DNA from 3 places in the Serratia sarumanii genome. Region 1 is predicted to be linked to each of the others. Evidence: predicted binding sites of a transcription regulator. Region 1 holds the regulator's gene; each other region holds the start of a gene.
The links. The regulator CRP, encoded in region 1, controls carbon source genes, mostly activating them, when cyclic AMP is high. The targets are predictions, from matches to a motif close to ATGTGANNNNNNTCACAT.

Region 2: a site for CRP is predicted at 2,787-2,804, ahead of deoC (deoxyribose-phosphate aldolase). Genes of this name have one in related genera too.
Region 3: a site for CRP is predicted at 954-971, ahead of SSARUM_RS15605 (sugar transporter). Genes of this name have one in related genera too.

What each region holds. Positions count from the first base shown of each region.
Region 1 is NZ_CP124750.1:4,669,779-4,676,214, forward strand. It holds gene SSARUM_RS22185 (hydrolase) at 1-183, shown strand, start outside; gene SSARUM_RS22190 (YheU family protein) at 180-413, shown strand; gene SSARUM_RS22195 (phosphoribulokinase) at 565-1,434, shown strand; gene SSARUM_RS22200 (OsmC family protein) at 1,473-1,880, opposite strand; gene crp (cAMP-activated global transcriptional regulator CRP) at 2,263-2,895, shown strand; gene SSARUM_RS22210 (YccS/YhfK family putative transporter) at 2,947-5,025, shown strand; gene argD (bifunctional acetylornithine/succinyldiaminopimelate transaminase) at 5,066-6,283, opposite strand; gene SSARUM_RS22220 (aminodeoxychorismate synthase component II) at 6,415-6,436, opposite strand, start outside.
Region 2 is NZ_CP124750.1:627,815-634,250, reverse strand. It holds gene deoB (phosphopentomutase) at 1-325, opposite strand, end outside; gene deoA (thymidine phosphorylase) at 396-1,718, opposite strand; gene deoC (deoxyribose-phosphate aldolase) at 1,785-2,564, opposite strand; gene SSARUM_RS02940 (NupC/NupG family nucleoside CNT transporter) at 2,935-4,212, opposite strand; gene SSARUM_RS02935 (TatD family hydrolase) at 4,396-5,178, opposite strand; gene SSARUM_RS02930 (patatin-like phospholipase family protein) at 5,175-6,293, opposite strand; gene SSARUM_RS02925 (CsbD family protein) at 6,304-6,436, opposite strand, start outside.
Region 3 is NZ_CP124750.1:3,272,672-3,279,107, reverse strand. It holds gene SSARUM_RS15615 (aromatic alcohol reductase) at 1-60, shown strand, start outside; gene SSARUM_RS15610 (aspartyl/asparaginyl beta-hydroxylase domain-containing protein) at 78-764, opposite strand; gene SSARUM_RS15605 (sugar transporter) at 1,033-2,223, shown strand; gene SSARUM_RS15600 (MFS transporter) at 2,398-3,792, shown strand; gene SSARUM_RS15595 (alpha/beta fold hydrolase) at 3,935-4,765, shown strand; gene SSARUM_RS15590 (DoxX family protein) at 4,775-5,200, shown strand; gene SSARUM_RS15585 (MFS transporter) at 5,193-6,436, shown strand, end outside.

The DNA of each region.
Region 1 (6,436 bases):
GATCCCTTCATGACCCCTGAGGTGATCCCCGACGTCGCCGGCCTGCCGCGCAATATCGAATATCAGCTGACCGAGTTCGGCGGCCACGTCGGCTTCGTCGGCGGCACGCTGAAAAAACCATACATGTGGCTGGAGCATCGCATTCCGGCCTGGCTTTCCCCTTATCTGGACATCCCGACGTGATCATTCCCTGGCAAGAACTGGCAACCGACACCCTCAACAGCCTGATCGAATCTTTTGTACTGCGCGAAGGCACCGATTACGGCGAGCACGAACGCTCGCTGGAACAGAAGGTGGAGGACGTGCGCCGCCAGCTAAAAAACGGCGAAGTGGTGCTGGTGTGGTCGGAACTGCACGAGAGCGTCAACATCATGCCGCGCGGCCAGTTCCGCGCCGGGCAGGAAGAAATTTAGTGGCGATCGGTTCTATGACTGACGGAAAAAATCAGGTAACAATGGGGCATTGCAAACCAGCGCGCGCCATTTTTTCCCGAGATAGAGAGCGTCAACAAGAGCCACAATAATCCCCTGACGCCGGCGCATTCAACACGGAGTGACAACCACCATGTCTGCCAAACATCCCGTTATCGCGGTGACCGGTTCCAGCGGCGCCGGCACCACCACCACCAGCGTGGCGTTCCGCAAAATATTCCAACAACTCAACATCCGCGCCGCCGAGCTGGAGGGCGACAGCTTCCACCGCTACACCCGGCCGGAAATGGACGCGGCGATCCGCAAGGCGCGCGATCTGGGCAGACACATCAGCTATTTCGGCCCCGAGGCCAACGACTTCGGCCTGCTGCAGCAGAGCTTCATCGACTACGGCAAGAACGGCACCGGCCGCTCGCGCAAGTATCTGCATACCTACGACGAAGCGGTGCCCTACAATCAGGTGCCGGGCACCTTCACCCCGTGGGAACCGCTGCCGGCGCCGACCGACGTGCTGTTTTACGAGGGGCTGCACGGCGGTGTGGTCACCGAGCACCATGACGTGGCCAAGCACGTCGACCTGCTGGTCGGCGTGGTGCCGATCGTCAACCTGGAGTGGATCCAGAAACTGATCCGCGATACCGGCGAGCGCGGCCACTCCCGCGAAGCGGTAATGGATTCGGTGGTGCGTTCGATGGAAGACTACATCAACTACATCACGCCGCAGTTCTCGCGCACCCACATCAACTTCCAGCGCGTGCCGACGGTGGACACCTCCAACCCGTTCGCCGCCAAGGCGATTCCCTCACTGGACGAAAGCTTCGTGGTGATCCACTTCCGCGGGCTGGATCAAATTGACTTCCCCTATTTGCTGGCGATGCTGCAAGGCTCGTTTATCTCGCACATCAATACGTTAGTGGTGCCGGGCGGCAAGATGGGGCTGGCGATGGAACTGATCATGGCGCCGCTGGTGCAGCGGTTGCTGGAAGGCAAGAAGATCGAATAAACGCGTTGAGCGCGGCGCCGGGCCGCGCTCCGCCTCGATTACGCCGGTTGGCGGATCTCGAAGCTGTGGGTTACCGTGGCGGCCTTGTTGAGCATCAGCGCCACCGAGCAATATTTCTCCGCCGACAGGCTCACCGCTCGCTCGACGATCTTGTCGGTCAGGTCCTGGCCGGTAACGATGAAATGCAGGTTGATATGGGTGAACAACCGCGGAGCTTCTTCGCGGCGCTCGGAGGTCAGCTTCACCTCGCAGTCGCGCACGTCGTTGCGCCCTTTTTGCAGGATGGACACCACGTCGATCGCGCTGCAGCCGCCCACCGACATCAGCACCATCTCCATCGGGCTGGGTGCTTTATCGCCGGCGTTGCCGTCCATCAGCACCTGGTGGCCGGAGGCCGATTCACCCAAAAACGTTAACCCTTCCACCCATTTAACTCTTGCCTGCATTCTGGTCACTCCGGTTGATTTCTTAAAATCAGAGTACGCTTTCGCATAGAAACAGGCAACGTAACCTGATGCTAATCATGCTGAAGCGAGACAACACGAGACACCCGCCTTACTCTGTGCTACAAACAGAGCCGCAATAAATCTTTCCGGGACACTGAATTTCAGGGAAACGCCCAGAGAAAGGCTCCTTTACCGGTATGTTAACAGAATGTAGCTTGCAGCGCTTACGGCAAGTTAATATGCTAGAGCGACAGCGTATTTTTATGACACGCCTCAAAACTTGCCGGTAGCCCTCGCTCATGACTGTGGCTACAGGCGGGTTTTACAGGGAACTCTGACCCCTGTGACACAAGGCAGCGATAACAACAGAGGATAACAGCGAATGGTTCTCGGCAAACCGCAAACAGACCCTACTCTCGAATGGTTCCTGTCTCATTGCCATATCCACAAATATCCATCGAAGAGTACGCTGATTCACCAAGGTGAAAAGGCCGAAACGCTTTACTACATCGTGAAAGGCTCCGTCGCGGTGCTGATCAAGGATGAAGAAGGTAAAGAGATGATCCTGTCCTACCTCAACCAGGGGGATTTCATCGGCGAGCTCGGATTGTTCGAAGAAGGCCAGGAGCGCAGCGCCTGGGTTCGCGCGAAAACCGCCTGTGAAGTGGCCGAAATCTCCTACAAGAAATTCCGCCAGCTGATCCAGGTGAACCCGGACATCCTGATGCGTCTGTCCGCCCAAATGGCGAGCCGCCTGCAGGTCACCTCCGAAAAAGTGGGCAACCTCGCCTTCCTGGACGTTACCGGCCGCATCGCGCAAACCCTGCTGAATCTGGCGAAGCAACCCGACGCCATGACTCACCCGGACGGCATGCAGATCAAGATCACCCGCCAGGAGATCGGCCAGATCGTCGGCTGCTCGCGCGAAACCGTTGGCCGTATTCTGAAAATGCTGGAAGATCAAAACCTGATTTCCGCCCACGGCAAAACCATTGTCGTCTACGGCACCCGTTAATCCCTGAAGAAACGGCGCAATCTGCGCCGTTTTTTTTATCTGCTCTCTGCCATGTGGCGCCGCCTGATCTACCACCCGGAAATCAACTACGCACTGCGACAAACGCTGGTGTTGTGCCTGCCGGTGCTGTTCGGCCTGCTGATAGGCCAGCTGCAGCTCGGCCTGATGTTCTCTCTGGTGCCCGCCTGCTGCAATATCGCCGGTCTGGACACGCCGCATAAGCGCTTCTTTAAACGGCTGGTGGTTGGCGGCTCGCTGTTCGCCTTCAGCAGCGTGCTGCTGCAACAGGCACTGCTGTGGCACGTGCCGCTGCCGGCGCTGATGCTGGGCCTGGCGCTGCTGCTCGGCGTCACCGGTGAAATCAGCCCGCTGCACGCCCGGCTGTTGCCGGCGGCGCTGGTGGCCGCCATCTTCGCCCTCAGCACGGCCGGCACGGTGCCCATCTGGCAGGCGCCGCTGCTGTACGCCATCGGCACCGTCTGGTACGGCTTATTCACCTGGTTCTGGTTCAAGCTGTGGAAAGAGCAGCCGATGCGCGAGACCCTGAGCCAGCTCTACCTGGAACTGGCGGACTATTTCGAAGCCAAATACTCGCTGCTGACCCAGCACACCGATCCGCAAACCGCGCTGCCGCCGCTGCTGGTGCGCCAGCAAAAGGTGATGGATCTGATCAGCCTGTTGTACCAACAGCTTAATTTCCTGCCGCACGCCAACAACCTCGAGCAAAAGCGCCTGCAGCGCGCCTTTCAGGTGGCGATGGATCTGCAGGAGCACATCACCGTCAGCCTGCATCTGCCGGAGGAGGTGCAAAAACTGGTGGAGCAGAGCCAGGCCGAAGCGATCATTCGCCGCAACGCTCAGGTGATCGCCGGCCGGCTGCGCGTAGTGGCGCACGATATTCTCTATCATCAACATTCGAAGCGCTTCTCCATGGCCCACGAGCTGGCGGCGCTGGAAAAAATGGCGGCGCAGCATCCCGATAACCCGGTCGGCCAGTTTTGTTATTACCACTTCAGCCGCATCGCCCGCCTGCTGCGCACCCAGCATCCGCTATACCGCCGCGACCTGATGTCCGGCCAGCACCGCCTGCCGTTTTGGCCGGCGCTGGCCAGCTATCTGTCGTTCAAGTCCACCGCCCTGCGCAACGCCGCGCGGCTGGGCGTGACGCTGGCAGTCGGCAGCAGCCTGGGTGCGGTGTTCAATCTGCCGAAGCCTTACTGGATCCTGCTCACCATCATGCTGGTGAGCCAAAACGGGTATAACGCCACCCGGGTGCGTATTCAGCACCGTGCGCTGGGCACGATTGCCGGGCTTTTGCTGGCGGCCGGGCTGCTGCAGCTGCAGTTGCCGGAAGGCGAAACGCTGAGCATCATGTTGGTGATCACGCTGCTGGCCTACCTGGTTTCGCGCAAGAACTACGGGCTGTCGGTGATTGGCTTTACGGTCACGGCGGTTTACACCCTGCAGCTGCTGGCGCTGAACGGCTCGCATTTTCTGGTGCCGCGCCTGATCGATACGCTGATCGGCTGCGTGTTGGCGTTCGGCGGCACCATTTGGCTATGGCCGCAGTGGCAAAGCGGGCTGCTGCGCAAGAATGCCCATCAGGCGCTGGAGCACGATCAAACCGCGCTGCGGTTGATGCTGGAACAGCCGGAACCGGACGCCACCGCGTTGGCCTATACCCGCATGCAGGTCAACCAGGCGCACAATGCGCTATTCACCTCGCTCAATCAGGCGATGCAGGAGCCGGGGTTCGCGTCGGACTATCTGGCGGACATGCGGCTGTGGGTCACGCATAGCCAGTTCATCGTCGAGCACCTGAACGCCATGACCATTCTGGCGCGCGAACACTACATGCTGACGCCAAAACTGGCGGAAGCGTATCTGCAGGCCTGTGAAATCGCGCTGCAAAGCTGCCAACAGCGGTTGGAATACGACGGCCCGAGCAGCGGCAACAGCGGCATCATGCAGCCGCCGGATCTGCATCCGGAGATGCCCGTTACCGAGATGGAGCGCCATCTGCGGCGCATTCTGTCGCACCTGAGCGTGATGCACACCATTTCTTCGCTGGCCTGGCGCCAGCGCCCGCACCACGGCATTTGGCTCAAGCGCAAACTGCGCGATCAATAAGGGCGCGGCATGCCGCGCCCCGTTATATGCCGCGCGGGCGTCAGGCGTTGATCACATCCTGCACCGCCAGCTCGAACAGCGCCATGCCGGCCTCGATATCCTGCAGCTCCACCACCAGTGACGGCGCGAAACGAATCACGTTCGGCCCGGCATTGAGGATCATCAACCCGCGCGCGGCGGCGGCGGTGAGGAAGTCGCGCGCTCTGCCGTGATAATGCGGCGTCAGCTCGGCGCCAATCAGCAGCCCCATGCCGCGAATCGCGGTGAAAATACCGTATTTATCGCCGATATGCTGCAAAGCCTGCACATACAGCGCATGACGCTGCTCGATGCCGCTCAGCACCTCCGGCGTATTGATCACGTCCAGCGCCGCCTCCGCCACCGCGCAGGCCAGCGGGTTGCCGCCGTAGGTGGTGCCGTGGGTGCCCACCTGCATCACCGACGCAATGTCTTCGGTGGTCAGCATGGCGCTGACCGGGAAACCGCCGCCCAGCGCCTTGGCGGTGGTGAGAATGTCCGGCGTCACGCCATAATGCATATAGGCGAACAGTTTGCCGCTGCGCCCCATGCCGCTTTGCACTTCGTCGAACACCAGCAGCGCCTGATGTTGGTCGCACAGCTCGCGCACGCCTTTGAGGAAGCCGGCATCGACCGGCGTAATGCCGCCCTCGCCCTGAATCGGTTCCATCACCACCGCGCAGGTGTGGTCGTCCATCACCGCCTTCACCGCCGCCAAATCGTTGAACGGCACGTGCACGATGTCGGCCGGCTTCGGCCCGAACCCGTCGGAATATTTGGCCTGCCCGCCCACCGACACGGTGAACAGCGTGCGGCCGTGAAACGCGTTATAGAAGGCGATGATTTTGGTTTTGTAGGGGCTGTGGCGGGTGATGGCGTAATGACGCGCCAGTTTGAACGCCGCCTCGTTGGCCTCTGCGCCGGAGTTGGCGAAGAACACCCGATCGGCGAAGGTGGCGTCGATCAGTTTGCTCGCCAGGCGCAGCGCAGGCTCATTGGTGAAGACGTTGCTGGTATGCCACAGGGTTTCGCCTTGGCGTTTGAGCGCCTCGACCAGCGCCGGATGGCAGTGCCCCAGCGCCGTCACCGCGATGCCGCCGGAAAAATCGATGTACTCTTTTCCCTGTTGATCCCAGACCCGGCTGCCTTGGCCGCGCACCGGCACAAACTGGGCAGGTGCATAAACAGGCAGGATCACCTGGTCAAAGGTGCTGCGGCTCACTGCGGATTTTTCAGTCATTTTCGGCTCCACCCTGAAGGTTTTTCAGCGCTATCGTAATGTCATATTGAAAACATAATCACGAAATATGCATAAAAAACCAATCAAGCGCAAACGCAAAACGCCTGGCGGGCAAAAAAAACGCATCGGGATTAACGCTGGAGGAAATTATCC
Region 2 (6,436 bases), 1.0 Mb from region 1:
GCACGCCGGCGATTTCCCAGTGGCCCGACGGCGTGTCTTTACCGGAAGAGAGTTCGCTGGCGTAAGCGTAAGCGCCGATGATGTCGGCGTTGCGATCCAACCCCTGCGGGAAGTTGCCGGTGGACTCTTCCGCCGCTTTGCCGAGGCCCAGACGGCTCAGGTTAGGCAGCGTCAGCGGGCCCTGGCGGCCCACGTTGGCCTCACCGCGCGCGCAAACCTCGGCGATGTGGCCCAGGGTGTCGGAACCCTGATCGCCAAAACGTTCGGCGTCTTCGCTGGCGCCGATGCCGAAGGAGTCCAATACCATAATAAATGTGCGTTTCATCTGTGCTCTCCTGCGTGTTCTCACGCTTTGGACGGCCGCGAAAAAGCCGCGACCGTTCCTGATTCTTGGGTTATTCCGTGATGCGCTTATACACCACCGGCGTCGCTTCCGGCGCCTTGTCGCTCAGCATCATCGCGCTGCGCACCGCATCGGCCGCCTGCTGCCAGCTCTCTTCATCGTTGGCGTGGATCATCGCCAGCGGCTGCTGGGCATCCACTTTCTCGCCCAGGCGCGCCACCTCGGTCAGGCCAACGCTGTAATCGATGGCGTCGCTCGCCCGGCGACGGCCGCCGCCCAGCGCAACCACCGCCATGCCCAGCGCGCGGGTATCAATGGCGCTGACGATGCCCGGCTTTTCAGCATACACCGGCTTGCTCAGCGTTGCCGCCGGCAGATAGCTATCGTAGCGTTCGACGAAGTCTATCGGCCCCTGCTGCGCCGCCACCATGCGGCCAAACACCTCCGCCGCCTTGCCGTTGTCCAGCACCGCCTGCAGTTTGGCGCGCGCGTCGGCCTCGTCTTGCGCCAGGCCGCCGGAAAGCAGCATTTCCACGCACAGCGCCAGCGTCACTTCCAGCAGGCGCGGGTTGCGGTATTCGCCGGTCAGGAAGCGCACCGCTTCACGCACTTCCACCGCGTTGCCGGCGCTGGAGGCCAATACCTGGTTCATGTCGGTCAGCAGCGCGGTGGTCTTGCAGCCCGCGCCGTTGGCCACGCCGACGATCGCCTGCGCCAAATCTTGTGACAGCGCATAGGTCGGCATAAAGGCGCCGGAGCCGACCTTCACGTCCATCACCAGCGCATCCAGCCCTTCCGCCAGCTTCTTGGCCAGAATGGAGGCGGTGATCAGCGGGATCGAATCCACGGTGGCGGTGATGTCGCGGGTGGCGTAAAAACGTTTGTCCGCCGGCGCCAACGAGCTGGTCTGGCCGATGATCGCCACGCCGACGTCCTGAATGATTTTGCGGAAGGCGTTATCGTCCGGGAAAATATTGAAGCCCGGAATGGCTTCCAGCTTGTCCAGCGTGCCGCCGGTATGCCCCAGGCCGCGGCCGGAGATCATCGGCACATAGCCGCCGCAGGCCGCCACCATCGGGCCGAGCATCAGCGAGGTCACGTCGCCCACGCCGCCGGTCGAATGCTTGTCGACGATCGGGCCGTTCAGCGCCAGGCTTTTCCAGTCCAGCACGGTGCCGGAATCGCGCATCGCCATGGTGAGCGCCACGCGCTCCGGCATGCTCATGTCATGGAAATAAATGGTCATCGCCAGCGCGGCGATCTGCCCTTCCGACACCACGTTGTCGCGAATGCCGTTGATGAAAAAGCGGATTTCCGCTTCGCTTAACGGCTGGCCGTCGCGTTTCTTACGAATAATTTCTTGAGCCAGGAACAAGGCATCCCCCTGTGTCGCCGAGAGTCGGTGCAGACGGGCGCGCCTGGCGCCCGCCAACGAAATCGATCAGTAGCCGCCGCCGGCGGTCTGGGTCTGGTGGCCCAGCGCGGCCAGCAAGCTGGCCAGCAGGCTGGAAGCGCCAAAGCGGAAATGCCGCGCATCGGCCCAGCCTTCGCCCAGAATACGATCGGCAAGCTGCAGATAATGCAGCGCGTCTTCCGCGGTGCGCACGCCGCCGGCCGGCTTGAAGCCCACCGTCTTCGCCACGCCCATATCGCGGATCACCGACATCATCAGCTCGGCGCTTTCCAGCGTGGCGTTGACCGGCACCTTGCCGGTGGAGGTCTTGATAAAGTCCGCCCCGGCCTTGATGGCGATCTCGGACGCCTTGCGGATCAGATCGGCCTGCTTCAGCTCACCGGTTTCGATGATCACTTTCAGCAGCACGTTGGCCGCCTGGCAAGCCTGCTTGCACTGTTTCACCAGCTCGAAGCCGACCTGTTCGTTGCCGGCGATCAGCGCGCGGTAAGGGAACACCACGTCCACTTCATCCGCGCCATAGGCGATGGCCGCGCGGGTTTCCGCCAGCGCGATGTCGATATCATCGTTGCCATGCGGGAAGTTGGTCACGGTGGCGATGCGGATATCCGGCGTGCCTTGCTCGCGCAGCGCCTTGCGCGCCACCGGGATAAAACGCGGGTAGATGCAGATGGCCGCCGTGTGGCCGGCCGGGCTGTTGGCCTGACGACAGAGCGCGATCACTTTCTCGTCGGTGTCATCATCATTCAGCGTGGTTAAATCCATCAAATTCAGCGCACGTTGCGCTGCTGCGGTTAATTCGGTCATAAAACTCTCCAACTGAGTACCTGGGTGTTGGCGAGCGGACTTGGTTCCATGAAGATAGCGCTGGGGAACGGCGTTCCCGCGGCGGCAACTGAGATCCTTCTCACCGCACATGGCCACCCGCCTTGCGGCCGGCCAGTAATAGCTATTTGAACACGAATGCCGGAGGCGATTCGCGTTCATCGTCACACTATATGAAATAGCACTGTAACAGACCGGAATTATATGTGAAGAACATCACAAAATAACGCGATATCGTTCACAAATTCGCTAAAGAAGCGGCTGAAGATCGCGGGTGCGGCACGCACCCGCGTTGCTTAGAGTATAGGCGGAGTCCCGCGATCGGTCGCGCCGTCGCGGGCCTCGGGATGGCTTACAGCGCCAGGAAGAAGCCGGCGATGGTGGCGCTCATCAGATTGGACAGCGTGCCCGCCGCCACGGCCTTCAGACCGAAGCGCGCGATGTCGTGGCGACGATTGGGCGCCATGCTGCCCAGACCGCCCAGCAGGATCGCCACCGAGGAAAGGTTGGCGAAGCCGCACAGCGCGAAGGAGATGATCGCCTTGGTATGGGCCGACAGCACCTGCAGGCCTTCCGCCGCCACTACGTCGTCCGGACGCAGATAGGCGCCGAAGTTCATGTAGGCGACGAACTCGTTGACGATGATCTTCTGGCCGATGAACGAACCGGCGGTCATCGCCTCGCTCCACGGCACGCCGATCAGGAAGGCGATCGGCGAGAACACCCAGCCGAGGATCAGTTCAAGCGACAGCTGCGGATAATCGAACCAGCCGCCGATACCGCCGAGAATGCCGTTAAGCAAGGCGATCAACGCGATAAACGCCAGCAACATCGCACCGACGTTCAGCGCCAACTGCATGCCGGAGGCCGCGCCGGAAGCCGCCGCGTCGATCACGTTGGCCGGACGATCCTCTTCGGCGATCAGCTTCATCGCATCGTCTTTATCGTGGGTCTGCTCGGTTTCCGGCACCATCAGCTTGGCGAACAGCAGCCCGCCCGGCGCGGCCATGAAGGACGCGGCGATCAGGTATTCCAGCGGCACGCCCATCTGCGCGTACCCTGCCAGCACCGAACCGGCCACCGAGGCCAGGCCGCCGCACATCACCGCGAACAGTTCTGATTGGCTCATGGTGGCGATATACGGACGCACCACCAGCGGCGCTTCGGTCTGACCAACGAAAATGTTGGCGGTCGCCGACAGCGATTCGGTGCGCGAGGTGCCCAACAGCTTTTGCAGCCCGCCGCCCAGCACGCGGATCACCAACTGCATGATGCCGAGGTAGTACAGCACCGCAATCAGCGAGGAGAAGAACACGATCACCGGCAGGACGCGCAGCGCGAACACGAAGCCGCCGCCGCCGAACACCTCGAACATCTTGTCGGACACCAGCCCGCCGAAAATGAACGAAATGCCCTGATTGCCGTAGGCGATAACGTTTGCCACGCCGTTCGACATACTGCCGAGGATGCTGCGGCCCAGCGGCACATACAGCACCAGCGCGCCGATGCCGACCTGAATGATGAACGCCCACGCGACGGTGCGCAGTTTGATGGCCCGGCGGTTGCTGGAGAGCAGCACCGCAATGGCGATCAGCACCGCCATGCCGACTAGGCTCATGATGAGTTGCATGCAAAGTTTCCCTGTTGCAAAAAATAAAATACATCCCTGCTCATAAAGAGAGGTCTGCTATTGGAGAGTTTCGGGGGGATTATACTGAGCGAGGTCCCTCTCGCACCGATTTATGTCACAAATGCATACAACGAGACGCAAATGAAAATCTTATAACGTGACGCAGGTCACGTTATCACCTCATCAATCCGGCATGGCAAACAGCGCCTGAGCATTGCGCTGCAGATGGGCGGCGATCTCGTCGGCCGGTTCCGGCCGCAGCTCGCACAGCGTTTGAAACACCTCGGCGGCGCGTTCGGGGCGATTCGGCTGCCCCTGATAGCCCGCCAGCGGCATGTCCGGCGCATCGGTCTCCAGCAACAGCGCCTCGAGCGGCAGCTGCGCCATCACGCCGCGCGTTTTCTGCGCCCGCTCATAGGTGATGGTGCCGCCCACGCCGATGTAATAGCCGAGGCGGATAAACGCCTGCGCCTGCGACAGGCTGCCGGCGAAGCCATGCACCACGCCGCGGCGCGGCAGCTGCACGCGCCGCAGGGCCGCAGCCAGCTGATCGTGGGTGCGGCGCGAATGGAGGATCACCGGCAGGTCATGCTGTTTCGCCAGCCGCAGCTGGGCCAGCAGCACGCTTTGCTGGCGCTCGAACTGCGGGTTGTCCATATACAGATCGAGCCCGACCTCCCCCACCGCTACCAGCTTGCGCGGCCGTTCAGCCAGCAGCGCCGCCAGTTGCTCCAACTGCGGCTCATGATGCTGCGCGATATACAGCGGATGCAGCCCCAGCGCGGCGAACAGCGGCGCGTGATCCTGCGCCAGCCGCAGCACCCGCGCGAAGCGATCGGCGGTGACCGTCGGGACGATGATGCGCGTGACGCCGGCGCTTGCCGCTCGCACCAGGCTCTCGCCCTCATGCCCGGTAAAGGGCGGGAAATCGAAATGACAGTGGGTGTCGGTAAAGGCATAGCTCACAGCGCGCCCCCTTCACCCGGCGGCAGATCGCCCGGCAGAATGATCTTCGGCGCCACCACCGCGGCCTCCGGCTGCGCGCCAAGATCGGACGGCATGACGATGTCGGTCACGATCGGCGAAGGCATTCTGACGTTCTCCGGCTGGATCAGGCGGCGCGACAGCGCTTTTTTCACCTTCATGCCGTCCGGCTCCGGCTGCGCCATCCACTGGCCGACGGTGGCCAGGAAATAGCGGCCGCAGCGGCGCCCCAGGTGATAATCCTGATTGAGCGACCCCAGTCGGCTGCCCAGTGCATTGCTGGCCAGCGGCTTCGGCGGGAAGATCTCGAAGATGCGCAGCTTGCCCGGCGGCTTCTCGATAAAGCGCTGGATGCGGTGATAGCTTTGCTCGTGATGCTGCAGGATGCGCACCATCTGCTGCAGGCTGCTGTCGCTCAGCCAGTGTTCCATGCGCTTCATCCACTGCGGGGTGTAGTACATCTGCGAAGGCACGGTGCGGATCACCACGATGGTGTCGGCGCCGCGGCGATAGGCCTCTTCCACCGGGATCGCATCGCTGATGCCGCCGTCCTGATAGCTGATGCCGTCCAGCTCCACGCCCTGGCGATAGAAGCCGGGAATGGCGCTGGACGCCTTGATGGCCGGCAGCCAGCGCTCGCGCTGCGCCGGCAGATAGGTCGGTTCGAAATCGTCGCTGCGGCAGGCGCACAGCAGAAACTCGCGCCCGTCGGTAAAGTGCCGTTCCGCTACGTCCATCGCCAGCGGCATCTGCGCCGCCGCCGTATCAACCAGCCAATCGAGATCGATCAGATGCCCGCCGCGCACGAAGCGCAGCGGATTGAAGAATTGAGCCGAGGTGGTGTAACGGGTGATCACCCGGCGCGCGTAGCCCACCTGCCCGCAAATGTAGGCGGACAGATTCTGGGCGCCGGCCGACGTGCCGATCAGCAGGTCGAAAGGGTTAAAGCCCGCGCGCTGAAACTCGTCCAGCACGCCGGCGGTGAAAATGCCGCGCTGGCCGCCGCCTTCGCAGACCAGCGCCATCTTGCCTGGCCGAAAGGGCTTAGACGCCAGCGGTTCTATATTGCCGAGCGTGATGGGTATTCTGTATCCCAACTTGGCATCCTCAGTGAGACGTTTTCTCCGAGGATACCGCGTCTCGCTCTCTTCCGTAATCCTCTTGCAGCACGCCGGCGAGGAAATCATTACTGCCGGCCAGCCAGACACAATCGCTGCCGGACCATTCGGCCAATGCCTGC
Region 3 (6,436 bases), 1.4 Mb from region 1:
GCCACCACCACCACCGAGCAGTGGCTGGCGCAGCAATGCCCGACCTCTCAGGACGGTTAAGCGCCTGAGCGCCGCAGTCAGAACTGTTTCTGCATCCAGCGCACGTTCAGCCGCACCAGGGCGATGATGGCGCTGGAGAGCAGCCGCAGCCCGCCGGGCATGTCGCGGCGGCGGATGTCCAGCAGCAGCACGGTGCGCACCTGCGGGCTGTCGTTCCACACTTCGTGTTCGAAGGTGTCGTCCCACAGCATGAACTCCCCCTCGTGCAGCCGGTATTCGCGGCCGTCCACTTTCAGCACCGCCGCCGGCGCGCCGTCGGCGCGTTTGGGCATGTCCAGCACCAGATAGCCGCGCAGAATGCCGCGAAACGGTCCGCGGTGGGGCGGCACCTGCTTGCCGGGCGCCAGGAAAGAGAGCGAGGCGGACAGCACGTCCGGCGACGAGGAGATCAGCGCCGCCAGCGTCGGGCAGCGCGCCAGGTTGCGGGCGATCGGCTGGCCGTAGGCCTTCATGATGAACATGCGCCAGTCGCGCGCGTCGTTAGCGGAGATCGACTCCTGTTGGATCATGATCTCGTGAAAACGGGGAATATTGTGCAGATCGTGGGCGACGGTCAGCGCCTCTTCGCGGATCTGCCGCCATTGGGCGGTGAAACGGTCGGCGTCGGGGAACAGCGCGGCGCTGTCGAGCACCGGCTTGCCCTGAATGCGGCGATCGTAAACATTGCGCAATGCGAGCACGGACCAATCATAAATTGCGGACATAATGACCTCGCCTCAGAAAACGCCAAATGGACACTGCGCGCGGTTCTTCGGCGCGGCGCGTCGTCTGCGGCGGCCGGAGGGGAAGAGCGGCAGGAAAAATTGGTACGCTTCAAGAGATTAGCACAGCATTTGTGCAACCGTGTGTCTGCGAATGTGTCGAAATGCGGCGAAAAAAACCACACAATTAAAGTGTGACGCGTATCGCATTTAGCGGGCCGGTTGGTTAAAATATCGCTACTTGCCCGCACCTGTCCGGATTTTGTTTACCATGGAACACGCTCCCGTTTCGCGCTCAACCGCCTGGTTGCGCGTGGTTATCCTCGCCGTCTCGGCCTTTATCTTCAACACCACCGAATTTATTCCGGTCGGGCTGTTGAGCGACATTGCCGCCAGCTTCTCGATGCAAACCGAACAGGTCGGCCTGATCATCACCATCTACGCCTGGATCGTCGCCGCCGCCTCGTTAGCGTGCATGCTGCTGACCAGCAAAATCGAGCGCCGCAAGCTGCTGATCGGCGTGTTCATGCTGTTTATCGCCAGCCACGTGCTGACCGCCGTGGCCTGGAACTTCACCACGCTGGTCATCTCGCGCGCCGGCGTGGCGCTGGCGCACTCGGTGTTCTGGTCGATCACCGCTTCGCTGGCGATCCGCGTGGCGCCGCCGGGCAAGAAAGCCCAGGCGTTGAGCCTGCTGGCGGGCGGCACCGCGCTGGCGATGGTGCTCGGGCTGCCGCTCGGGCGGGTGGTGGGGCAGCTGCTCGGCTGGCGCATGACCTTTATCGGCATCGCGGTGTGCGCCACCCTGGCGCTGGTGCTGCTGTGGCGCCTGCTGCCGGTGCTGAAAAGCGAGCACTCCGGTTCGCTGGCCAGCGTGCCGCTGCTGTTCAAACGCCCGGCGCTGCTGGCGCTGTACATGCTGACCGTCATCGTGGTGACGGCGCACTTCACCGCCTACAGCTACATCGAGCCGTTTATCCAGACCGTGGCCGGGCTGTCGGAGAACTTCACCACGCTGATGCTGCTGCTGTTCGGCGCCGCCGGCATCGTCGGCAGCCTGCTGTTCAGCCGCTACAGCGAGCGTTTTCCTTCCGGCTTCTTTATCGGCGCCATCGCGCTGCTGGCCTTGAGCCTGCTGCTGTTGTTGCCGGCCGCCGGCAGCGAAAGCCACCTGACGGTGCTGTGCATCTTCTGGGGCATGGCGATCATGGCCATCGGCCTGTCGATGCAGGCCAAAGTGCTGAGCCTGGCGCCGGACGCCACCGACGTGGCGATGGCGATCTTCTCCGGCCTGTACAACTTCGGCATCGGCAGCGGCGCGCTGCTGGGCAACCAGGTAAGCCTGCATTTGGGCATGGGCAACATCGGCTTCGTCGCCGCGCCGCTGGCGCTGATCGCCCTCGGCTGGTGCCTGCTGAGCTTCTACCGCAGCGAACGGCTGCAGCAGCACCCCAGCCGTTAAGCCACCGATTCGGGATGCCGCTACGGCATCCCGCGTTGCATTTTCCTGCTATAAAACAGGTTGCTGCAGCGTTTTATGCTTAACTTTTTTTCATAGTCTGCTAATTAAAAATTTAACTCCGACGCCGCTTCGCTAGCATAGAAAGTCATCAAAAATGTTAATGCGAGGTTAACGGTGAGTGACTCTGTAGCGGCGTCGCCGATCCATGCGCGGGATTTGGCGGCCAGAATCGACGCCTTGCCCGCGTCGGCCGGCCTGTGGCGCTTTATCATTCTGCTGTCGCTGGGCGGCTTTTTCGAACTCTACGATCTTTTCCAGACCGGTTATATCAGCACCGGCCTTATCGCCGACGGCATTTTCCACACCGGCGCGCAGGGCGTCTTCGGCGTATCGGACCAGGCGGCCTTCGCCTCCGCCACCTTTCTTGGCCTGTTCGTCGGCGCCAGCCTGCTGAGCCCGTACGCCGATCGCTTCGGCCGCCGCGCCACATTTATGTTCGCCTTGATCTGGTATGGCGCCTTCTCGCTGCTGCTGGCGTTTCAACAGCAGGCGGAGTGGGTGATCTTTCTGCGCTTTCTGGTGGGCGTCGGGCTCGGCATCGAGCTGGTGACCATCGACACCTATCTGACGGAGTGGGTGCCTGCGCATCTGCGCACCCGGGCTTTCGCCTTCGCGTTCTTCGTGCAGTTCCTGTCGGTGCCGGCGGTGGCGCTGATGTCCTGGTGGCTGGTGCCGCAGACCATTTGGGGCCTGAGCGGCTGGCGCTACGTGGTGATCGCCGGCGCGCTGGCATCGCTGGTGATCTGGCTGGTGCGCAAGGGGCTGCCGGAGTCGCCGCGCTGGCTGGTTCAGCAGCGGCGCTATGCGCAGGCCCGGCAGGTGATGCGGGATATGGAACGGCGCTGCGGCGTGACGGCCGTAGACTTCCCGTCGCGCCCGGTGGACGATGCTGAGGGGGCGCCGCTGCGCGGCCGCTTTCGCGACATCTGGGCGCCGCAGTATCGCGATCGCACGCTGATGCTGGTGGTGATGAATTTCTTTCAGGCCATCGGCTTCTTCGGCTTCGGCAACTGGCTGCCGGCGCTGCTGTCGGGCAAGGGCGCATCGGTCACCCACAGCCTGCTGTACGCTTTCTTCATCACGCTGGCCTACCCGCTGGGCTCGCTGCTGTGCAGCTTCTACGCCGACAAGATGGAGAATAAGTGGCAGATCGTGTTGTCTTGCCTGGTGACGGTGGTCTTCGGCTCGCTGTTCGCGCTGCAGAACAACCCGCTGTGGCTGATCCTGTGCGGCTTCTTCATCACCTGGTCCAACGCCTGGCTGACCTACAGCTACCACTCGTATCAATCCGAGATCTTCCCGACCCATATTCGCGCCCGCGCCGTCGGTTTCTGCTACTCCTTCAGCCGGCTGTCGACGGTGTTCAGCAGCATCATCATCGGCATTATCCTGCAGTACGGCGGCTCGCTGGGGGTGATCGCGTTTATCGTCGCCAGCATGCTGATCGTGATGCTGGTGATCGGGCTGTTCGGCCCGAAAACGCGCGGCATCGATCTGGAAAACATCTGACGTTTTGCGCCGGCGGCGACGCCGGCCTCTTCAGCAAAAAAACTCGCGATCATGCGAAAATTATTCCGTTATCACTGCCTTTGCGCCTGCCGTACTGTTACCCGGTACAAAATCCAATTCAATACCTAGCGGGGAACACGTCATGAGCATTCTCACCGCGCCCGATGGCGCGCGCATTTTCTATAAGGATTGGGGCCGCGGCCAGCCGATCCTGTTCTCCCACGGTTGGCCGCTGTCCGCCGATGCCTGGGACAACCAACTGCTGTTTTTCGGCCAGAGCGGATTCCGCGTGATCGCCCACGATCGCCGCGGCCACGGCCGTTCGGATCAGACCTGGCACGGCAACGACATCAACCAATACGCCGACGATCTGGCCCTGCTGATCGAAACGCTGGATCTGCGCGATCTGATCCTGGTCGGCCACGCCATCGGCGGCGGCGAAGTGGCGCGCTACATCGGCCGCCACGGCAGCGATCGGGTGGCGAAGGTGGTGCTGGTGGGCGCCGTGCCGCCGCTGATGCTGCAAACGCCGGTCAACCCGGAAGGCGCACCGATGGCGGCCTTCGACGGCATTCGCAGCGGCGTGGCGGGCAACCGCTCGCAGTTCTTCAAAGATCTGGCGGTGCCGTTCTACGGTCTCCACTGCGACGAGGTGGAGAGCAATGCGGGGCTAATCGACCACTTCTGGCTGATGGGCATGCAGGGCGGCATGAAAGGGCAGTACGACGGCGTGAGCGCATTCTCCGAAGTGGACTTCACCGCCGATCTGCTGGCGATCGACAGGCCGACGCTGTTGGTACACGGCGACGCCGATCGGATCGTGCCGATCGGCGCCTCGGCGCTGAAAGCCGCTAAGCTTATGCAACAGGCGGAGCTGAATGTTTACGCCGACGGCGCTCACGGCTTGGCGCAGGTCGATCCCGATCGCTTCAACGCCGATCTGCTGGCCTTTATCCAGAATTCGCCGTTCTAAGGGGGCGCGATGAACCTGACTGCTATCGCCGCCCGCTGCGCGCAGCGGCTGCATGCGCCAGCGGTGCGCTGGGTGCTGCTGCTCGCCATTTGCGCCGCCTATATTCAGGGCGGATTGGTCAAGGCGCTGAACGTCGAAGGCGCGGTTGCCGAGATGACCCACTTCGGCCTGCAGCCGGCGGCGCTGTTCGCCGTGCTGGTGACGCTGCTGGAACTGGCGGCGTCGGCGCTGATCCTGAGCGGCTTTTACCGCTGGCTCGGCGCGTTGGCGCTGGCCGGTTTCACCCTGATGGCGACGCTGATGGCCAATCCGTTCTGGCAGTTCGACGGGGCGGAACGCGGCCAGATGATGAATGGATTTTTTGAACACCTCGGGCTGGCCGGCGCGCTGTTGCTGGTGGCATTTAACGATTTGAAGGAGCGAACGGATGGCTGAACAGACGGACAACAAGGCGGCGGCGGGCGGCTTCGCGCCGCTGAAAATCCCCTTATTTGCGGTGCTGTGGGGTGCCACGGTGCTCGGCAACGTCGGCAGCTTTATGCGCGACGTCGCCAGCTCGTGGCTGATCACCGATCTGTCGAGCAACCCCTCGGCGGTGGCGCTGATGCAGACCGCCGCCACGCTGCCGGTGTTCCTGCTGGCGATCCCGGCCGGGGTACTGTCGGACATTCTCGATCGGCGGCGCTTTCTGATCTTCGTGCAAATTCTGCTGGCCTGCGTCAGCGGCAGCCTGTTGCTGCTGTCGCAGACCGGTGCGTTGACGGTGGAATACCTGCTGGCGCTGACCTTTGTCGGCGGCATCGGCGCGGCGCTGATGGGGCCGACCTGGCAGGCGATCGTGCCGGAGCTGGTGCCGCGCACCGAGCTGAAAAACGCCGTGGCGCTGAATTCGCTGGGCATCAACATCGCCCGCTCCATCGGCCCGGCGGCCGGCGGCCTGCTGCTGGCCAGCTTCGGCGCCGGCGCGGCCTACGGTGCGGACGTGATGAGCTATGTGCTGGTGATCGCGGCGCTGCTGTGGTGGAAGCGGCCGAAGGCTGAGGACAGCGGCCTGTCGGAACATTTCTTCGGCGCCTTCCGCGCCGGGCTGCGCTATGCCCGTTCCAGCCGCGAACTGCACGTGGTGCTACTGCGGGCGGCGGTGTTCTTCGCCTTCTCCAGCTCGGTCTGGGCGCTGCTGCCACTGGTGGCGCGCCGCATGCTGGGCGGCAGCGCCGGTTTTTACGGCGTGCTGCTGGGGGCGGTAGGCGCCGGGGCGATCCTCGGGGCGATCGCGCTGCCGCGCCTGCGCCAGCGGCTGAATGCCGACGGGCTGGTGTTGCTGGCGGCGGTGCTGACCGCCGGGGTGATGGCGGCCCTGTCGCTGGCGCCGCCGCAGTGGCTGGCAGTGGTGCTGCTGTTGGTGCTGGGCGCAGGCTGGATTATCGCGCTGACCACGCTCAACGGCGCGGCGCAGGGCGTGCTGCCCAACTGGGTGCGCGGCCGCGGCCTGGCCATCTACCTGATGGTGTTCAACGGCGCAATGGCGGCGGGCAGCCTGCTGTGGGGGCTGGTGGCGCAGGAGCTGGGCGTGGCCGCCACGCTGCTGGTCGGCGGCGTCGGCCTGTTGGCGGCGGGGCTGCTGTTCCATCGCCTGCGGCTGCCGACCGGCGAAGCCGATCTGCAGCCGTC